Regions from separate parts of the Undibacter mobilis genome, predicted to be linked through region 1. Evidence: riboswitches for the same ligand, from Rfam matches in the RefSeq annotation. Region 1 holds a riboswitch; the other holds the start of a gene.
The links. A riboswitch is a leader RNA that binds a small molecule or an ion and turns the genes downstream of it on or off. The one in region 1 is predicted to bind cobalamin.
Positions count from the first base shown of each region.

Region 2: linked by a shared signal. The riboswitch ahead of DXH78_RS06105 (ribonucleoside-diphosphate reductase subunit alpha) and the one ahead of DXH78_RS12800 (TonB-dependent receptor plug domain-containing protein) in region 1 are both predicted to bind cobalamin.

Region 1 covers NZ_QRGO01000001.1:2,700,737-2,707,689, reverse strand. The annotation lists gene DXH78_RS12800 (TonB-dependent receptor plug domain-containing protein) at 1-1,574, opposite strand, end outside; cobalamin riboswitch at 1,786-2,038, opposite strand; gene DXH78_RS12795 (His-rich protein BRANT) at 2,130-2,414, opposite strand; gene DXH78_RS12790 (tetratricopeptide repeat protein) at 2,708-3,256, shown strand; gene DXH78_RS12785 (chemotaxis protein CheW) at 3,737-4,297, shown strand; gene DXH78_RS12780 (methyl-accepting chemotaxis protein) at 4,346-6,148, shown strand; gene DXH78_RS12775 (chemotaxis protein CheW) at 6,607-6,953, shown strand, end outside.
Region 2 covers NZ_QRGO01000001.1:1,288,721-1,295,673, forward strand. The annotation lists gene DXH78_RS06090 (MaoC family dehydratase) at 1-715, opposite strand, end outside; gene DXH78_RS06095 (NAD(P)/FAD-dependent oxidoreductase) at 813-2,078, opposite strand; gene leuB (3-isopropylmalate dehydrogenase) at 2,245-3,357, shown strand; cobalamin riboswitch at 3,547-3,808, shown strand; gene DXH78_RS06105 (ribonucleoside-diphosphate reductase subunit alpha) at 3,981-5,861, shown strand; gene DXH78_RS06110 (ribonucleotide-diphosphate reductase subunit beta) at 5,852-6,946, shown strand.

The DNA.
Region 1 (6,953 bases):
TTGACATCGACGAAGGCTTCATAGCCCTCGGTCTTGGCCTTGCCTACATTAACGTAAGTATTCACCGGCGCGAACACGTTGTTGATCAGGTCCTTGATGTCGTTCCGAAAATAAGTAACTCCGAAACGCAGCCGGTCGCCGAACAGCGGCTGCTCGAAACCGACTTCCCAGCCCTTGCTGGTTTCCGGCTTCAGATTCGGATTGCCGACATAGTTGAAGTCGCCGACGCCGTAGAGCTCGTACAAGGTCGGCGCCTTGAATGCCGTGCCGTAGCTGCCTTTCAGTTTGGTCTCGCTGCCCGGCATGATGAAGGCCGGCGCAACGCGCCATGTCGTATGACTGCCGAACTTGTCGTCGTCATCGACACGGATGTTGCCGACGATGAAGAAGCGTTCGGCAAATTGCGACTGCATTTCGGCATAACCGGCGGTGTTGCCGTTCTTGGCAGAATAGGACAGCGGCGCGCCGCCGAACATGCCGTAAGTCTGGGTGTTGGCGCGTTCTTCCGAGCGCTCGGCACCCAGCAGGAGGGTATGGCCCTTGGCCACGGCGATCTCGCCGCGCCAGTTCACCGCAGTGCGCGTGCCGTCATTCGTCGTTGCCGGATTGGCGTTGGGGTCCTTGTTGGTGCGGCTGTTGTCGGCGACGTTGACACCGACGGTGTTGATGAAGCGGCCATTGAGTGCGGCATACACCGCCTCGGCGCGGCCGAAGAAGGCCTTGTTGCCGTAGTCGGACCGCGTCGCATAAGGCGCCGATGGAAATGTGCTCGGATCATCGTTGGAATATTTCAGCCGGATATCGACGTAGCGGCCGATCAGATTAACCCGGAGATCGTCTGTGATCTTGGCGCCGAGCCGGGTCGAATAGGTCATGTTGTCGTAGGAGTTCGGATTGGCTGACTGCCCGGCCGGCAGCACGTAGGTCGGCGTGACGTCGACATGCGACGAGCGCAGATGCGCGACGCTGAACGCATAATCGAAGCGATCCTTGGCGCCGCTGACCGCGGCAGACTGGTTGAAGGTGCCGAGCGCACCGCCCTCAAGTGTCGCTGTGGCTTTCGCCGGCCCCTCGCCTTTCTTGGTGACGATCGAGATCACGCCGCCGATCGCATTGGCACCATAGAGGCCGCCCTGTGGGCCGCGCAGCACCTCAATACGCTCGATATCGCCGGTGGCGATATGGGCGAGATCAACCGCGCCGTTCGGCGCGCTGACATCGCCCATGTCGATGCCGTCGAGCAGCACCTTGACGTGGTTCGAATTGGTGCCACGCATGAAGATCGCAGTCTGGCCGCCGGGGCCGCCGGTCTGCACCACATTGAGACCCGGCACATTGTTGAGCACATCCGGCAGGGTGCGGCGCTGGGTGCGGGCGATCTCCTCGGCGGTGATCACCGTCACCGAACTGGCGATCTGGCTCAGCGGCGTGGCAATGCCGGTGGCACTGACCGACACTTCCGGCAGTACGACCGGTTCAGATGCTGACTGAGCTTTGGCAGGATTGGACGCGGCCTGCACCGCCGCGATGACCGCCACCGCACTCGCGGCAGCCAGACGAAAACGAACCCCCATAACGCACATTCCTTCGATGGCGCCCGTCGATGACGGGCGCGCCGGGTGAAACCAAACCGGTGCGAGGAACATGCGAACGCAACGCAGACGACTGACGCCTCGAGACGCTCACCTGCCGATGTTCGTGGGACAATAAACTCCAACGGACCATCGCACCGGCATTGACGTCACCGCTGCGAAAGCGCCGCTCCGTATGGACCGCCCGTCCACCGGTTGGGTGACTGTGCTGGCAGGTCTCCTGGCTTGCGGGTCATGGCCCGTTGCGTCCGGCCTTCCCAGGCTCTCAAAGGAGAAAAGCTCTCCCGGGAGAATTCCCAGTGGCCGTGCGGACGCGGGCTCGCCGCTTACAGTTGCGGGGGCAGCCACGGAATGACGCAAGATCGCCGAAAGCGGCCTTGCGGGACAACCGTGTTCCCTCTTTCGTCCCCGGAGCGACCCGGGGAACCAGCACGGCTTCGATAATTCAATGGAACGTTAACGTGAGTCAAGCACCGCGGCCCATCGAGGAACCGCGGTGCCCGAAACTGTGAGTTCTGACGAGCGCCGGAATGGCGATCAGATGGCCTTCGGCTTGACGGTCTTGTCGGTCTTGACCTTGGCGGCCTTCAGCTTCGCCGGCGCTTTGGCGGTGTGCTTCTTGACGCTGTGCTTTTGCGCAACGTGCTTGTTCTTCTTGTGCTTGGCGACGTGCTTCCTGACCGCATCGCTCTTTTGGACAACTGGCTTGGCCGGCGTGGTCACCGGGGCCGTGGTGGCGGCGGTCGGGCTGGCGCTCTGAGCGAAGGCCGGCGCGGCGATCAGGCTGAGCGCAATAGCGGCGGCAGAGATGGTCTTGAACATCGAATTCTTCCTTTTTGGCGGGCGGCCGGCACCCTTGGGTTATCCCCGGCGAACCGGCGACGGGCCGGCTGATGGCACCCTTTCTAGGCCTCCGGCTCTGAATGCGATCTGAGACGGGCCGTTATCCGCCGTTCAGGTTGTCGGGTTCCAAAGAACCACCCTGCCGGCCTGGTGGCCGGATAAATTTCGTTTCCCGGCGGGACTAAACGACTTCACGAATTGTTTTTCCTGTTGGGCCGGCGACCTGGCGTAACCTGTCGCCGTGCCGCATCAACCACAGAGGTCCAACCGCCATGACCCTCATCCGTGTTTTACGTCACCTCCCTCAAATCGCCGCCGCGGCCTTGCTCGTCACCGCCGTTGGCCTCAAGCCGGTCTATGCGGCCGGCACCGATACGCCGACAGACGACAAGAAGAAGGACAAGAAAGGCAGCGCAATCGAACAGCCGGAGCAGCAGCTCGCGCAAGCCAAGGCCCATGAGAAATTCCTGCGTGACTATCGCGCAGCGCGTCAATTGATTCTCGCCGGCCAATACGATGCGGGCATTGCCGCGATGCATGCACTCGGCCGCGACAGCAACCCGGACGTTGCCAACTACATCGGCTATGCCAACCGCCGTATGGGCAACTATGAGCAGTCGAAGATCTGGTACGAGGCTGCGCTGAAAGCCGACCCGAAGCACACCCGCACATGGTCCTATTACGGTATGTGGCAGGCCGAACAGGGCAACCGCGTCAAGGCTCGTGAGTATCTGACAAAGGTCGCCTCGCTCTGCGGCAACACCAACTGCCAGGAGTATATCGAGCTCAAAGCCGTGATCGACGGCACCGGCACGTACTGATCGCCGGCTTGCTTTAACCGCACAATCGCACAAGCGACAAATTCTAACCGCCGGGCTCATATCACCCGGCGGTTTTTTTTGTTTCCGCCTCTCCTGGCGCCTCGTGCAACGAGCGATGCATTCTGATTCGCATTGCTCCGGCGCCAACCGCGCGCCATTCACTCTAGAAATTTCGTCATCCAATTTGTCGATCGCTTCGACGACGCTATCGCGGCAGCACGGCAACACGGCAACACGATGTATTTTCTCGGATTTTGCCGATACAGCGGCTCGCCATATACAGCCTATACGTGTATTAACAATATTTATTAACTATTTATATTATGAATAAAATCAATTTCAACTTAAGGTAAACACGGTATCTTATTACTACATGCTCTTCGTGTGATTTGATTCCGCGTCAGAGCGGTATGTTCGGCCAAGTAAAGCCGCGCATTTCGATGACTATTGCCTGTCGTAGGGACAATAAGGACCACTGGAATGTCGCAAGTTGTCGCACCCACACCCATCATTACTCAACCTAAGATTAGTATCAATACAACCAACGATTCCGAGTCCGCCGTCAACGGCACGGCGGCCTCGCACGTTACCGAGTTCATCAGCTTCGCCATTGGTGAGGAGCAGTACGGCGTCGACATCATGGCCGTGCGCGAAATCAAGGGCTGGTCGGACATTACCCACCTGCCCAAGCAACCGGACTATGTGCGCGGCGTGCTCAATTTGCGTGGCGCCATCGTTCCGATCGTCGACCTGCGCTGCCGTTTCGGCCAGGGCCTGACCGAAACCACGCCGCTGCACATCGTCATCATCGTGCAGATCGGCGACCGTCAGGTCGGTCTCATCGGCGATCGCGTGCTTGACATCGTGTCGGTGACGCCGGCGCAGATCCAACAGGTGCCGCGCACCAGTCACGCTCATTCGACCAGCTTTCTTGCCGGGCTGGTGTCGAACGAGGACGTCATGATCGCCTTGATCGATCTGCCGCACCTGTTGGCGGACCATGTCGCCAACGAACAGAAGACCGTCGTTCTCGACGCTTAAAAAATCTCATCGCGCCAACATTATCTAATCAGGAAAATGGGGATTTAGATGTCCATCCTTGCTCGCTTCAAAGTGCTGACCAAGATAGTTTCCGTCGTCATGCTGCTCGCCATGGTGGCGTCCGCCATCGCCTGGCTCGGCATCACCTCCCTCAAGTCGCTGAGCGAAGCGACCGACCGGATGGAGGTCGTATCCAGCCAGTCGACGATGGCTCAGCGTCTTGCCGTCAACCTTCTCGCCATCAACCGAGCCGAATTCCAGGTCTCGACCGATCCGCGCCCGGAAAGCATCAAGACCGCGCAGGATGCTGTCGCGTCGGAGAGCAAGCTGTTCCAGGAGCGCTTCCAGTGGCTCAAGGAGAAGGCCACCCGGCCCCACGTCAAGGCCAAGTTGGCGGAGCTTGAAGCCGACTGGACCACCTACCAGAAGGAGCTCAACGGCACCTTCCGCGCCGCCGCCGCAGTGACCAACTTCCAGATGACCGCCGAACTGGACCGGCTGCGCAAGGAGGCAATGTCGAGCGCAGAACTCGCCAACAAGGTGCGTGTCAATCTCCGGGTGCTGGCCGAAGGCTTGGACAAGGACGTCGAGACCGTTTCGAACGACGCCACCGCCGAATATCTCTATACGTCGAAACTGATGATGGGCGGCGCCGCCATCGGCATCATCCTTGGCCTCATCATTGGCTTCACAATCGGCCAGTACGGTATCGCCTCGCCGCTTCGCGCCCTGGTCGATCCGCTCGACAAGATCGCCGAAGGCAACTTTGCCATCAAGGTACCAGGTCTCGATCGCAAGGACGAGGTCGGCCAGATCGCCAACTCGGTCCAGGTCATGGCGGAGAAGGTCCGGACCACCATCCACGAGATCAAAGCCTCCGGCCGCGAAGTGACCAACGCCTCGGCCGAAATCTCGACCTCGACCACCGATCTCTCCCAGCGCACCGAAGAACAGGCCGCGAGCCTGGAAGAAACCTCCGCCGCCATGGAAGAGCTCACCTCGACCGTGCGCCGCAACGCCGAGAACGCCCAGGAAGCCAGCCGTTCGGCCAACGAGACCCGCGACGTCGCGGATCTCGGCGGCAAGGTGGTCGCCCGCACCGTCGAGGCCATGGCCAAGATCGAGGAGTCCTCGCAGAAGATCACCGACATCATCGGTGTCATCGACGAGATCGCCCGCCAGACCAACCTGCTCGCCCTCAACGCGGCCGTGGAAGCGGCCCGTGCGGGTGAAGCCGGCCGTGGCTTCGCGGTGGTGGCCTCCGAAGTCCGCAGCCTCGCCCAGCGTTCCTCGCAGGCGGCCAAGGATATCAAGGACCTCATCACCAACTCGAGCGTCCAGGTGAAGGAAGGCGTCGACCTCGTCAACCAGGCCGGCACCTCGCTCAACGATATCGTCACCTCGATCAAAAAGGTCGCCGAGATCGTGACCGACATCGCCAATGCCAGCATCGAGCAGGCCACCGGCATCGATCAGATCAACAAGGCGCTCACCCAGATGGATGAAGTGACGCAGCAGAACTCGGCGCTGGTCGAGGAAAATGCCGCCACGGCCAAGACCCTCGAGCATCAGGCCAAGATGATGGACGAACAGGTCGCGTTCTTCCAACTCGGTCAGGAAGAGGCCGCGATGGCCGGCCGGATTGCCAAGGAAATGGTGCCCAAGACGCCGGCGGCCAAGCCTGCCCGGTCGGCCGAAGCAAGGCCGGTGGACGCCAAGCCGGCAGTGGCGATCGCGAAGCCGGTCCCGGCCAAGTATCAGGCGGTGGTGCAGCTTAAGCAGACCGGCACCGGCGGCGCGGTCAAGAAGATCGAGACGGCCAGCGCCGACACCGACTGGAAGGAGTTCTAGGGCTCTCAGCGAAGTCCGATGGAGGCGATGCCATCGGCTCCGGGCGGCGCGGCGATCTCCCCTCGATCGTCGTGCCGCCCAATTTTTCGGACTCTGATCACAGACGAACGTCGCCAAGTGATTCGCGGCATCGCATCGACGACGTTGATAAACGCATCATGGATTCCCAGTCTGGCACTTGTTATTTATAAAATTCCGCCACGTCGACAAACGCAAAAATGCGATGCAGTTATTGTGTTTTTAAATTCTTCGCTCTGTCAGGTAACACATCTTACTGTCGTGATTTGAACGCATCTGCGCAAAGTAGATTAAGTTTAAATTCAATCGCGATTTAAAATTACGCGGGTATTCCTATCCCTACCCTCAAACGACGAATTGCCTCTGTCGAGAGCAATGCGCGGCGCTGCCGTCGCGCATGCAGGCGCTGTTTGTCGTAGGGTCAAGAGAAGGAAGCCTCAATGACTCAGATTGCTACATCACCTCCTGTTACGGCACAGCCCGTTGCCTCGGCGACGACCGCTCCTCTGACCGAAGCCGCCGCGGGGGCATCAAATGTCACCGAGTTCATCAGCTTCGCCATTGGCGAGGAGCAGTACGGTGTCGACATCATGGCCGTGCGCGAAATCAAGGGCTGGTCGGACATTACTCATCTGCCCAAGCAACCGGACTATGTGCGCGGCGTGCTCAACTTGCGCGGCGCTATCGTCCCGATCGTCGACCTGCGCTGCCGCTTCGGCCAGGGCCTGACCGAAACCTCACCATTGCACATCGTCATCATCGTGCAGATCGGCGACCGCCAGGTCGG
Region 2 (6,953 bases), 1.4 Mb from region 1:
CGGTGAAATGATCGAAGTGGACGCGCGCGGTGTTTTGATAGAGCCGCGTCGCAATCATGTGCTCGGCGTCTTCCACGGTCATGCCGACGACGTGATCGATCTTGTCGCCCTTGGCGTAATTGCCAAAACGATGCGGACTGCCGGCAAGTTCGGTGTCGTAGGTCTTGGCGTCCAGCGACGGGCAGGCGGCGCCGAGCTGTGCCGGATCGACAACCTTCGGCAGTTCTGGAACGTGTTCGCCCGGCGCAGGCGCCTTCTCGTCGCGTTTGCGCACCATGACCCAGCGCGCATAGTCCAGCACCGTGGCGCCGGTCTGATCGAAGCCGCGCGAGCGCACATAGACGATGCCGGTCTTGCCGTTGGAATTCTCCTTCAACCCGATCACTTCCGAGGCGGCGTTGAGCGTATCGCCGGGATAGACGGCCTTGAGAAAGCGGAAATCGGCATAGCCGAGATTGGCCACGGCGTTCAGCGAAATGTCCGGCACTGTCTTGCCGAAGACCATATGGAAGACGAGCAGGTCGTCGATCGGCGAACGCGGATAGCCGATGCGCTGCGCGAAGGTGTCGGCCGACTGCACCGCAAAGCGCGAGCCGAACAGGCCATTGTACAGCGCGACGTCACCGAGCGTCACTGTACGGGGTGTCGCGTGCTGGATTTTCTGGCCGAGCTTGAAGTCTTCGAAGAAGTTGCCGGAATTTGTCTTGCCGCTCACAAGTGACTCCTCTGGTCCCGTCGCGTCGGGACAGTACCAACAATCTTCCGGCGCGCCCATTGTTGCAAAGACCAAGGGCTATGGCCACCGGCAGGCGTCACGTCGGCTCATCAGGCGCGCGAGTGATCAGTCGCGCGCCGCGTTGAAAAGTGAGGTAGCTCCACAGCCAGCTGAAAGCGACGATGAAGCGGTTGCGGGTGCCGATCAGAAAATAGACGTGGGCGATGCCCCAGAACCACCAGCCGAAGTAGCCGCGCAGCCGAAAACGGCCGAGCTGCACCACCGCCGCGCGGCGGCCGATGGTGGCAAGATCGCCGAGATGCCGATAGCGAAACGGTTTGCCGGTATCGCGGCCGGCGATACGCGCGGCGATCACTGCGCCGACATATTGTCCCATCTGCTTGGCGGCCGGCGCGATGCCAGGCACCGGCCGGCCCGTGTTGTTGTTGGTCACAGCGGCGGCGTCGCCGATAACGAAGATGTCGGGATGGCCGGGTACCGACAGGTCGGCATTGACCCGGGTGCGGCCGGCGCGGTCGGCCTCGGCGCCAAGCCATTTGGCGGCGGGTGAGGCCATAACACCGGCAGCCCAGATGACGGTCGCGGCTTGCAAGCGCTGCGGACCGAGCTCGACGCCGCCGGCATCGCACGTCGTCACCATGGTATCGGTCATCACCGTCACGCCGGCTTTTGACAGCGTGACGCGCACATAGTCCGATTGCTCCGGCGGAAAGGCCGGCAGGAGGCGCGAGCCGGCCTCCACTAGCACAATGCGGGCATTGCGCGGGTCGATGCGGCGGAAGTCCATCGCCAGCGTTTGGCGGGCGATTTCGGCGATAGCGCCCGCCATCTCGACGCCGGTGGCGCCGCCGCCGACGATCACGAAAGTGAGCAGGCGGCGCTGCACCTCAGGGTCCTGCGCGATCTCGGCCTTCTCGAAGGCTATGAGAATCTGGCGGCGGATGCGGGTGGCATCGTCAATGCGCTTGAGACCAGGGGCGAACGGCGCCCAGTCGTCATGGCCGAAGTAGGAGTGCATCGCGCCGGTCGCCAGCACGAGATAATCAAACGGCATCTCGCCGAAATTGGTGATCAGCACCTTGCGCGCGGGATCGACCCCGAGCACCTCCTCCATCAGGACGGTGGCGTTTTTCTGCGCCCGCAGGATATGCCGGATCGGCCAGGCGATCTCGGCCGGCGACAAAGCCGCGGTCGCAACCTGATAGAGCAGCGGCTGGAAGCAGTGGTGGTTCTGCCGGTCGACGACCGTGACGTCCGCGGCTGCGTGGCGCAACGCCCGGACGGTTTCCAGCCCGCCGAAGCCGGCACCGACAACGATGACCCGGGGGATTTTCACGCTCATCACGATCTCCGTTCTGCGCCCGCGGAGAGGCTGAACCGCTCCCTCGCGGTTGCCAAGGGGCGGGGGAGGCATTAGCAATCCGCCAGTTTTGGCAGCGCGGGCGGGCCCGCTTGGCTGCAAGGAAACGCGCGAAACGCAAAAAGCGGCGTCCAAAGAAAGGCGAACAATGGCGACCCACAATCTGCTCCTGCTGCCGGGCGACGGCATCGGTCCCGAAGTTATGGCCGAGGTGAAGCGGCTGATCGAGTTCTTCAACAAAAAGGGCCCGAATCGCTTCGTCTACGAGGAAGGCCTGGTGGGCGGCGCCTCATATGACGCCGACAAGACTTCGATCAGCGACGTCACCATGGAAAAGGCCAAAGCCGCGGACGCCATCATCTTCGGCTCCGTGGGCGGTCCGAAATGGGCCGACGTGCCCTACGAGGCGCGGCCCGAAGCCGGCCTGCTCCGCCTGCGCAAGGACCTCGACCTCTACGCCAATTTGCGCCCTGCCGTGACCTATCCGGCGCTGGCCGATGCCTCCTCGCTCAAGCGCGAGCTGGTCGAAGGCCTCGACATCATGATCCTGCGCGAACTCACCGGCGGCGTGTACTTCGGCGAGCCGAAGACCATCACCGATCTCGGCAACGGCCAGAAGCGCGCGGTCGATACGCAGGTTTACGACACCTACGAGATCGAGCGCATTTCGCGCGTCGCCTTCGAACTGGCGCGCAAGCGCAACAACAAGGTGACGTCGATGGAAAAGCACAACGTCATGAAGAGCGGCGTGCTCTGGAAGGAAGTTGTGCAGCAGACGCACGACCGCGAATTCAAGGACGTGAAGCTCGAGCACCAGCTTGCCGATTCCGGCGGCATGCAGCTCGTCAAGAACCCCAAGCAGTTCGACGTCATCGTCTGCGACAATCTGTTCGGCGATATGCTGTCGGATATCGCGGCCATGCTCACCGGCTCGCTCGGCATGCTGGCCTCGGCGTCGCTCGGCGAAGTGGATCCCAAGACCAAGCGTCGCAAGGCGATGTACGAGCCGGTGCACGGTTCGGCGCCGGATATCGCCGGCAAGGGACTCGCCAACCCGATCGCGATGATCGCGTCCTTCGGTATGGCCCTGCGCTACTCGTTCGACATGGGCGCGGAAGCTGACCTGATCGACAAGGCGATCGCGGCCACGCTCGACAAGGGCATCCGCACCGCGGATATCGCCACCGCGGGCGAGAAGACGGTGAGCACCACTGAAATGGGCTCGGCCATTCTCGCCGAGATGGAAGCCCTGTCGGCTTAAGCCCGTTTGTCATTCCGGACGCCGCGTAAGCGGCGATCCGGAATCCAGAGCAGCAACGGACATCTATGTGTCTGGATTCCGGGTTCGCGCCTGCGGCGCGCCCCGGAATGACGACGAAGAGTTGTCCCGCAGTTCGCGGTGGGGGCTCGGCATGCCGAATTGCAGCTTGACGAATCGTGGGACCGTGACGCCATATATGGGCGTCACGGTCTTTTCGTTTCTACATATTGTAGGAACGGGAAGCTAAGAGGGAATCCGGTGCGCCGTCCGCGGCCAAGCCGGAGCTGCCCCCGCAACTGTAAGCGGCGAGTTGTCATCTTGAAGACCACGGTGCGATCCGGCGTTCACGCCGCCGCACCGTAGCAACGCCACTGATGCCAGTCGGTATCGGGAAGGCTGATGACAACAGCGACCCGCAAGCCAGGAGACCTGCCGTGACCGCTGAAAACGTCCACGGGCGGGGTGCCCCGGCGGGTCGCTTGTGCTCGTCCGCTTGAGGGGACGAGGCTCTCAGGCATCCCTCGGTCTCCTGCCCCAACATCACGGGGTTGCTGATGGCCTTCGCCTTTGACTTCGACCAAAACGGTCAGCTTGTTCCGCCCACGATCAATGCTCCCAGGCCGGTGCCGGTTCGCAGCGCCGAACGCGCGCCTGAACTTGCGCTGGTGCAAAAGCCGCATCCTGCGCCATTGCCGCAGCCACTCGCCCCGGCGCCGAAGCCGTCCGATCTTGAGCTCGACCGCTCGCGCGACGATCTGCTGACGACCTTCGGCAAACTCACGCTCAATGATCGCTATCTGCTCGCCGGCGAGAGCTATCAGGACATGTTCGCGCGGGTGTCCTGCGCCTTTGCCGACGACATCGCGCATGCGCAGCGGCTCTACGATGCGATGTCGCGGCTCTGGTTCATGCCGGCGACGCCGGTGCTGTCGAACGGCGGCACGACGCGCGGCCTGCCGATCTCGTGCTTCCTCAATGCCGTGCCGGATTCGCTCGACGGCATCGTTACCACCTGGAACGAGAATGTCTGGCTCGCCTCCAATGGCGGGGGCATCGGCACCTATTGGGGCAAGGTCCGCTCGATCGGCGAGAAGGTCAAAGGCGGCGTCACATCCGGCATCATCCCGTTCATCCATGTCATGGACGGCCTGACGCTGGCGATCAGCCAGGGTTCGCTGCGCCGCGGCTCGGCCGCGGTCTATCTCGACATCCATCATCCCGAGATCGAGGAATTCCTCGAAATTCGCAAGGCTTCGGGCGACTTCAACCGCAAGGGCCTGAACCTGCATCACGGCATCAATGTCACCGACGCCTTCATGCAGGCGGTGAAGGACAATGCCCTGTTCGCGCTGCGCAGCCCGAAATCGGGCGAGACGGTGCGCGAGGTTAATGCCCGCCAGCTCTGGCAGCGCATTCTGGAAACGCGGCTGCAGACCGGCGAGCCGTATCTGCTGTTCATCGATGCGGTGAACCGCGCCTTGCCTAAGCATCAGCGCGAACTGGGGCTGAAAGTCTCGACGTCCAACCTGTGCAGCGAAATCACGCTGCCGACCGGCGTCGATCATCGCGATGAGGAACGCACCGCGGTGTGCTGCCTGTCGTCGCTCAATGTCGAGACCTGGGATCAGTGGTGCGATGAGCCGTATTTCATCGACGACGTGTTGCGCTTCCTCGACAACGTGCTGACGCATTTCATCAATGTCGCGCCGGACGGCATGAAACGGGCGCGCTACGCGGCGCTGCGCGAACGGTCGGTTGGACTCGGCATCATGGGCTTCCACTCCTTCCTGCAATCGAAAGGCGTGCCGTTTGAAAGCGCGATGGCAAAGTCGTGGAATTTCAAGATGTTTCGTAAAATTCGCCGCGACGCTGATGCCGCGTCGGTGGCGCTGGCGAAAGAGCGGGGGCCTTGCCCCGACGCTATGGAGCGCGGCGTGATGGCGCGCTTCTCGCACAAGCTGGCCATTGCGCCGACTGCCTCGATCAGCATCATTTGCGGCGGCACGAGCGCCTGCGTTGAGCCGATCCCGGCCAACATCTACACGCACAAGACCTTGTCGGGCGCGATCTCGGTGCGCAATCCGCACCTGGCCAAGCTGCTGCGCGCCAAGGACGCCGACACGCCGGAGGTGTGGCAGTCGATCATCGAGCACGAAGGCTCGGTGGCGCATCTCGACATGCTGAGCGAGCAGGACAAGCTGGTGTTCCGCACCGCTTTCGAAATCGACCAGCGCTGGGTCATCGAGCTCGCCGCCGATCGCACCCCGTTCATCTGCCAGAGCCAGTCGATCAACGTCTATTTGCCGGCCGACATCGATAAATGGGATCTGCACATGCTGCACTGGACGGCGTGGAAGAAGGGGCTGAAGAGCCTCTATTACTGCCGCTCCAAGTCAATCTCGCGCGCGGCCTTCGTCGGCCAGCAGGGCGAGAAGGCATCGCCGGCTGAAGCGCTCACTACTCCCGTCCGCGCCGATTACGAGGAGTGCCTCGCATGTCAGTAAGCGGCGAAGGATTGGGCAAATTCAACCCCCGCACTCTGATCGGCACCGGCAAAATAGGGCTTCTGGAAACGACCGGCACCTACGATGTCGATCGTTATGCCTGGGCCTATGAATGCTGGAAGCGCCAGCAGCAGACGCACTGGATGGGCGAGGAGGTGCCGCTCGGCGGCGACCTCAAGGATTGGGCGTCGGATCGCGTAACGCCAAACGAGCGGGCGCTGCTGACGCAGATCTTCCGCTTCTTCACCCAGTCGGACATCGAGGTCGGCGACAATTATCTCAAGCGCTACATACCGATCTTCCAGCCGCTCGCAGTGCAGATGATGATGGCCGCCTTCACCAATATGGAGACGGTCCACATCGACGCCTATGCGTTGCTGTTGAAAACGCTCGGCATGCCGAAGACCGAATTCGAGGCGTTCCGCGATTATGCTGAGATGCGGGCCAAGGCCGATTACATGCACGAGTTCGGCGTCGAAACCGTGGCCGACGTGTCGCGCACGCTCGCCATGTTCGGCGCCTTCACCGAGGGCATGGCGCTGTTCGCCAGCTTCGCCATGCTGCTCAACTTCCCGCGCCACAACAAGATGAGTGGCATGGGACAGATCGTCACTTGGTCGGTGCGCGACGAGAGTCTGCATTGCGAAGGCATTATCAGGCTGTTCCATGAATGGAATCACGAGACCGGCGCGCTGACCAAATCGGTGGGCGATGACATTGTCGATGTCGCCAAGACCATGGTCGGGCTTGAGGAGCGTTTCGTCGATCTGGCTTTCGGGCTGGGTGGCATCGAAGGCATGACGCCGCAGGACATTCACGCCTACGTGCGTTACGTCGCCGACTGGCGGCTCACTCAGCTCAGGCTGCCGACGACGTTCGGTTATTTTGAGCAGACCGAGGGCGGCTACAACCAGCTCAAGCCACATCCTTTGCCGTGGCTCGTCGAAATCCTCAACGGTGTCGAGCACGCCAACTTCTTCGAGCAACGCGCCACGGAATATTCGAAGGGGGCGAGCCGCGGCAGCTGGGATGGCGATGAAGGCGTTTGGTCGCAATTCGACAGCGCCGGACAAGGACGGTCCTGACAACAAA